One region of the Streptomyces sp. NRRL B-3229 genome, then DNA from elsewhere that is predicted to be linked to it. Evidence: riboswitches for the same ligand, from Rfam matches in the RefSeq annotation. Region 1 holds a riboswitch; the other holds the start of a gene.
The links. A riboswitch is a leader RNA that binds a small molecule or an ion and turns the genes downstream of it on or off. The one in region 1 is predicted to bind ZMP and ZTP.

Region 1 (4,613 bases):
TAAGGAAGGGGCGCCCTTCTCCACAAGACTGCGTGCACGACAAAATTGCACTCCTACGGGTGGCCGGACCTTCCGGCTCGAACAGGAGGTGCGGTGACGGGCAGGCTCAGGGCCCCGACCGGTCGCTACGGCGGCAAGACCGCCGCGGAGCGGCAGGCCGAGCGACGCCGCCGTTTCCTGGACGCGGCACTCCAGCTCTTCGGGGACGCCCCGGGCTACCGCGCCACGACCGTCGCCGCCCTCAGCGAGGCCGCGGGCCTGTCCACCCGCCAGTTCTACGAGGAGTTCCGCACCCTCGAGGACGTCCTCGCCGCCCTCCACCTCGAGGTCAACGACTGGGCGACGGCGGCCGTGCTGGCCGCGGTGGCCGACGCGGACCAGCTGCCGCTGACCGAGCGGGTGGCCGCGATCTTCCGGGCGTACGCGGCCAACGTCACCTCCGACCCGCGGCGGGTGCGGATCACGTTCGTGGAGATCATCGGGGTCAGCGCGCGGATGGAGGAGCAGCGCCTGGCCCGTCGGGCGCACTGGGTCGAGCTCGTGTGTGCCGAGGCGGAGCGGGCGGTCTCCCGGGGGGAGGCCACGCCCCGGGACTTCCGGCTCGCGGCGACGGCCTTCATCGGCAGCGTGAACGGCCTGCTCCACGACTGGAACGCGGGATGGGTGGACGCGACGCTGGACGAGGTGGTGGAGGAGCTGGTGCGCCAGCTGGTGGGGATCCTCCAGCCGCCGGGGTGGGAATCCGGCCGGGTGTGAGCTCTGATGCCGCCCGGGTGTGAGCGGGGATTCCGCTCGGGCGTGGCTGGGAATCCCTCTCGCGCGTGAGCTGGGATTCCGCCCGCGCGTGAGCTGGCCTGCGCCCGCGCGTGAGCTGCGGCGGGCTCCGCTCCAGCTTGTTCACCGCGTCGAGTACCGGTGTCACGCCGTCCTCGTCGCGGATGTACGCCCCCAGTGCCCGGGCCCGCTCCCGATGACCGCCGGCACTCCCGCCCGCAGTCCCGCCGCCGTGGTGCCCGCGCCCGCGTGGTGGACCACCGCCGCCATGTGCGCGAACAGCGCCGAGTGCGGCGCCTGGTCGATCCGGCGCGGGTCAGCGCCGCGATCGTGCGGGCGCTGCGCCTGGCCGGGCTGCGCGGGTGATCCAGCGCGACTGGGCGGGCCTGGCGGCGACGGGGGGCGACCTGCTGAAGTCGTCGCTCATCTCCACGGCCAGGGTCCGCGCCATCGCGACCACCCGCACCAGCTTGCCCACGCCGGTCGTGCTGCGGTGCAGAGCCCGCCCGCGCGAGGACTCCAGCTCCGCCCGGGGATCGACGGGCAGGGCGTGGAACCCGAGGCCGGCCCGGGCCGCGAGCGGCTCGGAGCGGCCGTGGGTGACCAGGGTGACCTCGTGCCGGCCCGCGCCAGACCGTGCCCCAGACCGGTGAACGGGGCGACATCGCCCCGGGAACCCGCTCTCATGATCGCTACCCGCACGCCGGACAGTATGGCGCCGGGCCCCGGCTTCCGGGGCGAACGACCCGTGCGCACCGCTCAGTTCAGGCCGGTCGCGGGCCTCGCGTCACCCTCACGTGCTGGGCCGGGCCCTGCTGGGCGGCGGTCTCGGCAGCCGTCACCGTCTGCTCCAGCAGCGTGGCGATGGTCATCGGGCCGACACCGCCCGGCACCGGCGTGATCAGCGAGGCCCGTTCCACCGCGGAGTCGAAGTCGACGTCACCGACGTTCCCCTCGTTGTATCCCGCGTCGACGACCACCGCGCCCGGCTTGATGTCCTGGCCCCGGATCAGCCGGGGCCGGCCCACCGCGGCGACCACGATGTCAGCCTCCCGCACGGCCGCCGACAGGTCGGTGGTGCGGGAGTGGCAGTAGGTCACCGTGGCGTCCCGGGCGAGCAGCAGCATCCCGGCCGGCTTGCCGAGGATGGCGCTGCGGCCCACGACCACCGCCCGCTTCCCGGCCGGGTCGACGTCGTACGCGTCGAGCAGCCGCATGATCCCGCCGGGTGTGCAGGACACGAACCCCGGCAGGCCGAAGCTCATCGACGCGAAGGAGGCGAAGGTGACCCCGTCGACGTCCTTCTCCGGCGCGATCGCCTCGAACGCCGCCCGCTCGTCGATGTGCGCGCCCATCGGATGCTGGAGCAGGATGCCGTGCACGGTCGGGTCGGCCGACAACTCCCGCAGGGTGCCGACCAGTTCCTCGGTGGTGGTGGCCGTCGGCAGTGCCACGTGCCGTGACTCGATACCGGCCGTGCGGCAGCGGTTCCGCTTCATCCGGACGTAGGTGACGGAGGCCGGGTCCTCGCCGACGAGTACCGTCGCGAGGCAGGGTGCGCGGCCGGTGCGAGCGGTGAGGTCCGCCGCGCGCTCGGCGGTCTCCTCGACGATGCGGCGGGCGAGCGCGGTGCCGTCCATGATGCGGGCCTGAGACATGATCCACTCCCGGGTCGATCGTGGGAATCGCCCAGGCGCACGGCTTCGGAGTCATGGACCGCTCCCCGGTGGTGCTCCACCTCAGCGCCAGTCACGGCCCGCCACCAGCCTAACCGAGGCTTTGGAACACCGGTCAGGCAGCGGTCTCCGTTTCAGGAGCCGCCGTCGGATCCGCCCCGGGTCTCCGTTTCAGGAGCCGCCGTCGGATCCGCCCCGTCCAGGAATCCCGTCGTCTGGGCGTGCAGCCGGTCCGCCCCGATCGCCCCGGCCCAGCGGGCGACCTCCCGGGCCAGTGCCCGCGCCCCGGCCTCGTCGCCGGCGTCCCGGGCCAGGACCGCCAGCAGCAACTGCTGGGCGAGGACGCCGGGGACCAGGCCCGCCCGCGCCCCGAGGCCGGTGGCCCGCTCCCAGCACTCCACGGCGCGCTCGTGGTCGCCGGCGTCGTGCGCGTGGTCGCCGAGGTGGCGCAGGGCCTCACGGGTCAGGAGGTCGTCGCCGCCCTCCCCGCCCTCGCTGCCCGCATCGCCCGCGCGCAGGGCGTCCTCGTAGTGCGCGGGCGCGGCGGCGCGCTCGGCGAAGAGGTTCTCGACGACCAGCCCGAGGTACATCGACGCCCAGCCCCGCCGCACCTCGTCGGGGGCGCTGTCCCGGAGCGCGTGCGCGCTGCGGCGGATCCCGGCCAGCGCCTCGGGATCCTTGCCCTCGGGGCCGGGGCGGAACACCCCTTCACGCACCAACTGGCAGCGGTAGTCGTGGCGCAGCCGGATGAAGCCCAGGTCCCAGCCGGCGCCCGGCGCCTCCTTCTCGGCCCGGTCCGCGCGGGCGGCCGTGAGATCCGTGCCCGCGAACCAGTCGCTCAGGAGGGCGACTTCGGCGGCGGCCAGGGCGAGCCGGGCGCGGTCGGCAGGTTCGGCGCAGTCCGTCGTGTCCAGCAGGCCCAGCGCCCGCTCCCATCGGCCCGCCAGGGCCAAGTCGTGTGCGGCGGCGAGGAGTTGATCGAGTTCCACGGTAGTGCTCGCGGTGTACGTCATGGCAGGGGAAGGTAGTCAGACAAAAAACCATCCACAAGAAAACCATTGCAGGGGGCGGGTAATGCGGGACTCGGTCGACCGGCACGTCGAGGTGTGGGGCAAGGAGCTGGACTGGATGGACCCGGTCAAGGAGGCGATCTTCGCCCGGCTGGCCGTCCTGGCCCGGCACGCCGCACAGGCCCGGCGGACCGGTCTCGACTCCGACGGTCTGCGGAACTGGCAGTACAAGGTGCTGCTGACCCTGCGCCGGCTCGGACCGCCGTACACCGGGAGCCCTTCACAGCTCGCCGACCACCTCGGGCTCACGCGGGGCGCCCTGTCGGCCCGTCTGGCGCCGCTGGAGGACGCGGGGCTGATCGCCCGGACCCACGAGGACCCCGACCGGCGACGGGTGCGGGTCCGGCTCACCGAGGCCGGACACGCCGCGTTCGAACAGCAGGTCGCCACGGAGGAGGAGAGCGAGCTCGCGCTGCTCGCGGCGCTGACCCCCGCAGAGCGGCGGACACTCGCGGACCTGCTGCGGAAACTCGTCGTGGCCGCCGAGGCGGAACCGAGCGCCCAGGCGCCGCCCGCACCGAGAAGGTCCAGGTCGGGCAGGGCGTGATCTGGACCCTCGGCGCCCTTCTTGTTACTCGTCCCAGGCCTGGATCATGGTCTGTTCGGTGATCTTGCCGTCCTTGAGGGTCAGCATCGACTCCGACAGAACGCGCACGCCGTCGGAGTACAGACAGGACTCGCTGAACGCGACGTGATCGCCCTCCATGACACACCCTTCCAGTTTGTGTGTCATGTCGCGGCTGTAGACGTCGTCGAGCATCGCGCCGATCCGCTCCTTGCCGTGCACCACCATGGGGTGGCTGGGTTGCGTGTTGCGGTCGACGATGCGGATCTCGGCGTCGTCCGCGTAGAGCGACAGAAGATCGGCCGCGGAGTTCCCTTCGACGCCACGGCGCAGGGTCTCGCTGGTGAAACCGGTGTTTGCGGCAGTGCCCATGGTGACCTCCTTCGAGGGCCGCGGCCCGAGGAGGCACGGGCCGCGCAGGGCCTCTTCCTACGAGACTCCTCCGCCCCGGCGGCCACGGCAAGCGCAGTACGGGCGCTCCGCCTGACGGGTGAGCGGTGCCGGGCGGCCGTGTCCGGGAGCGCTCGC
Region 2 (4,613 bases), on a different contig from region 1:
GTCCCTCGACGGTGCTGGCAGCGAGGGTGCCGGGGGATCTCCGAAATAGTGCGGGCGGGGTGGGAACCCCGGCGGGCCGGACGGTGTACCAGAAGTGACAAGCGGCTCGGGGACGGGTCGCACGGGGATCGTCCGGAAGGGGAACAGCGGAGGACTCGGCGTCGGCGGCTCGGTTCCCCGCTGCGGCAAGGGAGTGCGGTGCTGGTGGGCGCGGCCGAACTGCGTGATGTGTGACGAAGAAGGGGGCTCGCGAGCTTGAGTTGGTGAGACGGAGTCGATCGAGGGGGATGCGTGCGGAACGGACAGGGAGAACTGCGGCACGGGCCGCGCCCGGTGTTATGGGCGCTGGCACCGGCGGTCCTGGCGGTGAGCGCGTTCGGAGCTCCGGCGGCCGACGCGGCGACAGCGTCAGCGCGGGGAGCGGAACTCGGCGGTCCCGACCTGGCGATGGTGGTCATCGCCGACACCGGGCGGACGCGGGCGGTGCGCCCCGACGAGCCGGCTTTCGGCCGCCTGTGGGAGCTGCTCCAGCCGACGTATGCGGGCACCGAGCGGGTGTCGGACAGGTGGCAGGAGGGCCGCTATCCGCCGCCGCGGATCACGGTGGTGTGGGGGCTGACGGGTGTGGGCGGCTGGCCGCAGACCGACTCGGCACCGGGAGGCGATGTGGCCGTGGAGCGCCAGGACCAGTTGTTCGTCACCCGAGACGGCACGCCGTGGGTGCGCACGGATCCGGCACCGGAGCAGGAGGACGACGACATCCGCTGGCACCGGGCGGACCGGACCGTCTTCGACCGCCTGGACCGGGCAGGGTTGTTGGGCGGTACCGGCGGGGGACACGCCGGGGGCGGCCATCGGGACGAGGGTGCCGGTCCGTACGGCGTCTGGTGGGCGGTACCAGGGCTTGCTGTGGGATTCGCGGCCGGGGCGGGCGGCACCCGGCTGATACGCCGCGCGGCGGCCCGGCCGGGAGCCGGACCGCCGCGGGAGGAGCCACGACAGGAACTCATCGATCTCTAGGCGTCACGGTTCTTTGACAACTCAAGAGAGGAAGGGTCAGCCCAGGTCGATCTCGGGGTAGAGCGGGAAGCCGGCCACGAGCTCGGTGGCCCGGTGGGAGATCTCGTCCGCGACCTTCGCGTCGAGGATGTGCGCGGCCTTGGAGGGGGCGCCCGACTTGGTGGTGCCGGCCTCGGTGGTGGTGAGGACGCGGTCGATGAGACCGGCGACCTCGTCCATCTCGGCGGTGCCGAGGCCCCGGGTGGTCAGGGCCGGGGTGCCGATGCGGATGCCGGAGGTGTACCAGGCACCGTTCGGGTCGGCCGGGATCGCGTTGCGGTTGGTGACGATGCCCGACTCCAGCAGGGCGGCCTCGGCCTGGCGGCCGGTGAGGCCGTAGGACGTGGAGACGTCGATCAGGTTGAGATGGTTGTCGGTGCCGCCGGTGACCAGGGTGGCACCGCGGCGCATCAGGCCCTCGGCCAGGGCGCGGGAGTTGTCGACGATGCGCTGGGCGTAGTCCTGGAAGGAGGGCTGACGCGCCTCGGCGAGGGCGACGGCCTTGGCGGCCATGACGTGCGGGAGCGGGCCGCCGAGGACCATCGGGCAGCCGCGGTCGACCTGGTCCTTGAGGGAGTCGTCGCACAGCACCATGCCGCCGCGCGGGCCCCGCAGTGACTTGTGGGTGGTGGTGGTGACGATCTGGGCGTGCGGGACCGGGTCGAAGTCATCGGTGAGGACCTTGCCGGCGACGAGACCGGCGAAGTGGGCCATGTCGACCATGAGGGTCGCGCCGACCTCGTCGGCGATCTCCCGCATGATCCGGAAGTTCACCAGGCGGGGGTAGGCCGAGTAACCGGCCACGATGATGAGCGGCTTGAACTCACGGGCCGAGGCGCGCAGGGCCTCGTAGTCGACGAGGCCGGTGGCCGGGTCGGTGCCGTAGGAGCGCTGGTCGAACATCTTGCCGGAGATGTTCGGGCGGAAGCCGTGGGTGAGGTGGCCGCCGGCGTCCAGGGACATGCCGAGCATGCGCTGGTTGCCGAAGGCCTGGCGGAGTTCGGCCCAGTCGGCGTCGGAAAGGTCGTTGACCTGGCGGGCGCCGGCCTTCTCGAGGGCGGGGACCTCCACGCGCTGGGCGAGGACGGACCAGAAGGCGACGAGGTTGGCGTCGATGCCGGAGTGCGGCTGGACGTAGGCGTGGCGGGCGCCGAAGAGCTCCTTGGCGTGTTCGGCGGCCAGGGACTCGACGGTGTCGACGTTGCGACAGCCGGCGTAGAAGCGGCGGCCGACGGTGCCCTCGGCGTACTTGTCGCTGAACCAGTTGCCCATCGCGAGGAGGGTGGCCGGGGAGGCGTAGTTCTCGGAGGCGATCAGCTTGAGCATCTCGCGCTGGTCGTGGACCTCCTGGCCGATGGCGTCGGCGACGCGCGGCTCGACGGCGCGGATCACGTCGAGGGCGGCGCGGAAGGCCGTGGACTCGGGGGACAGGGGCTGCTGCTCTGACATGGCGGCCTCCGGGCTGCGTGGCTTGAAGCGGTCACGGATCACGGTTCGGCCCAGGCGCACGGCACTTGGTCACTCGCAGGCCGCTCCCCGATGGTCCGTCCCATCCCAGCGCGCCAGTCACGGCCTGTCGGCCAGCCTACCGGGCAGGCGGAACGGCTCCGGGCCTGCGTCCACCATGCGAACGACGGCAGCGAGGCCCGGCGATGCGCGCGGTTCTCGCTGCCGTGGCGGTGGACGACGTCAGAACAGCAGGTCGGCCAGGCGGTCGACCTGGTCGGGGTCCGGGGCCCAGCAGTAGAGCATCACCTCGTCGGCACCGATGCCGAAGTAGGCGTCGGTGGTCTCGCGGATCTGCTGCGGGGTGGTGAGGAGACCGGCCTCCATGTACTCCACGTGGCCGCTGAAGGCGTAGTAGTCGCGGAGGTTGCGGCGGGCCCGGTCGAGGGTCGTCTCAGGGCCCAGGGCGACGTTCGCCTGGGCGACCAGACGGGGGCGGCCGAGGCGGTCGTGCTTCTGCCAGGCCGTGGTGGCGTCGCGGAACAGGTTGGCCATGAAGGAGGGCGGCAGGGCGGCGCCGAGGAAGCCGTCTCCGAAGCGGCCGACCCGTTCGAGGGCGGCGGGGGCGAACCCGCCGAACAGGACCTCCGGACCGCCCTGCGTCACGGGGGCAGGGCCGATGGGGCCGACCCCCTCGCCGTACGGCTCACCGGACCAGGTGCGGCGCAGCAGGGTCATCTGTTCGTCGAGGCGGCGGCCCCGGCGGTGGAGATCGATGCCGGCGGCCAGGCAGTCGTCCTCCCGGCCGCCGACGCCGATGCCGAGGGTGAAGCGTCCGCCGGAGAGCCGGTCCAGCGTGGCGGTCTGCTTGGCGAGCAGCGCGGTGTTGTGGAGCGGGGCGAGGAGCACCTCGGTCTGGACGCGGATGCGGGAAGTCGCGCCTGCCAGGGTGGCGAGGGTGACTAGGGGCTCGGGGTTGTCGTAGACGAGGCGGTCCAGCAGGCCGAGGGTGCGGAAGGGGCCGGTGTCGGCGCGTCGGGCCCAGGTGAGCAGCTGGGCGGGGTCGTCGATGGGCAGGCCGAGGCCGATGTTCATGGGAGTGTCCTCCGGAGGGCGTACGGGATCCGCCGGTCGGCCGGATCCGGTGCCGCCCCTCCGTGACACCGCGCGCTGTGCGCGGGCCTGCTCTCGTTCTGCGGCGATGGTTCTGGAGAGCGTGTGCTTCAGAGTGCGACGAACGTAGCGCGAGGGGGCGCGGGGCGACAACGCATTTCCTGGCGGGCCCGGGCGAGGCCAGGGCCGGGCGGGAGCGGGGGCGGGAGCGGGGGCGGGGGCACTGTCACCGTCTCCTGCGGCCGCCTTCATCACCGGCGCCCATCCAGCAGTTCCCGGAAGCGGCCCCACCCCCGCGTACGCCCCCGATGCCCCCGCCGATGGCACCGTCCGCTCAGACGAACCGCCTGCTCAGACCAACCGTCCGCTCAACGGATCACATGCGGCAGGAAGCGTGCGTACTCGTCCGTGACCAACCCCGAGGACTCACGGATGCCCAGGCCCGCCGACTCGCCCTCGACGACCCACGCGCCCAGGACGACGCGGTTGCCGTCGAAGTCGGGCAGGGGGGCCAGTTCCTGGTAGCAGCAGGCCTCTTCGCGGAGGGGTGAGGTCGTGTCGGGTTCGTGGATCGTGACTCCGGCGCCCTCACGGCCCAGCAGGGGCTTGGCGACGTAGCCGGTGGTGGTGGCCAGGTCCCGGGGGCCGTCGAGATAGGCGGGGAGGAGGTGGGGGTGGTCCGGGTACAGCTCCCAGAGGATGGCCAGCAGCGCCTTGTTGCTGAGGAGCATCTTCCAGGCGGGTTCGATCCACAGGGTGCTGCCGGTGCCGCCGCCGTTGTCGAGGGTGTCGAGGACGTGGTCGGCGAAGCGGTCGGTGGTGAGCCACTCCCAGGGGTAGAGCTTGAAGCAGCTGCGGATGAACCGGAGTTGGTTGTCGACGAAGCGTCCGGAGAGCGGGTCCCAGCCGATCTCCTCCATCGAGATCCAGTCGGTGGTGACGCCGGCTTGCTCGGCGGTCTCCTTGAGGTAGGCGACCGTCATGAGGTCCTCGCC

Region 2: linked by a shared signal. The riboswitch ahead of IF54_RS0110845 (glycine hydroxymethyltransferase) and the one ahead of IF54_RS0127015 (bifunctional 5,10-methylenetetrahydrofolate dehydrogenase/5,10-methenyltetrahydrofolate cyclohydrolase) in region 1 are both predicted to bind ZMP and ZTP.

The regions. Positions count from the first base shown of each region.
Region 1 covers NZ_JOGP01000018.1:227,128-231,740, forward strand. Annotated here, with positions in the region: gene IF54_RS0127000 (TetR/AcrR family transcriptional regulator) at 94-756, shown strand; partial or broken gene IF54_RS43560 (glycosyltransferase) at 1,190-1,461, opposite strand; gene IF54_RS0127015 (bifunctional 5,10-methylenetetrahydrofolate dehydrogenase/5,10-methenyltetrahydrofolate cyclohydrolase) at 1,539-2,432, opposite strand; ZMP/ZTP riboswitch at 2,455-2,537, opposite strand; gene IF54_RS0127020 (hypothetical protein) at 2,585-3,463, opposite strand; gene IF54_RS0127025 (MarR family winged helix-turn-helix transcriptional regulator) at 3,525-4,067, shown strand; gene IF54_RS0127030 (nuclear transport factor 2 family protein) at 4,092-4,457, opposite strand.
Region 2 covers NZ_JOGP01000006.1:118,151-122,763, forward strand. Annotated here, with positions in the region: gene IF54_RS0110835 (hypothetical protein) at 1-49, shown strand, start outside; gene IF54_RS0110840 (hypothetical protein) at 292-1,020, shown strand; gene IF54_RS0110845 (glycine hydroxymethyltransferase) at 1,057-2,508, opposite strand; ZMP/ZTP riboswitch at 2,550-2,639, opposite strand; gene IF54_RS0110850 (LLM class flavin-dependent oxidoreductase) at 2,749-3,600, opposite strand; gene IF54_RS0110855 (glutathionylspermidine synthase family protein) at 3,987-4,613, opposite strand, start outside.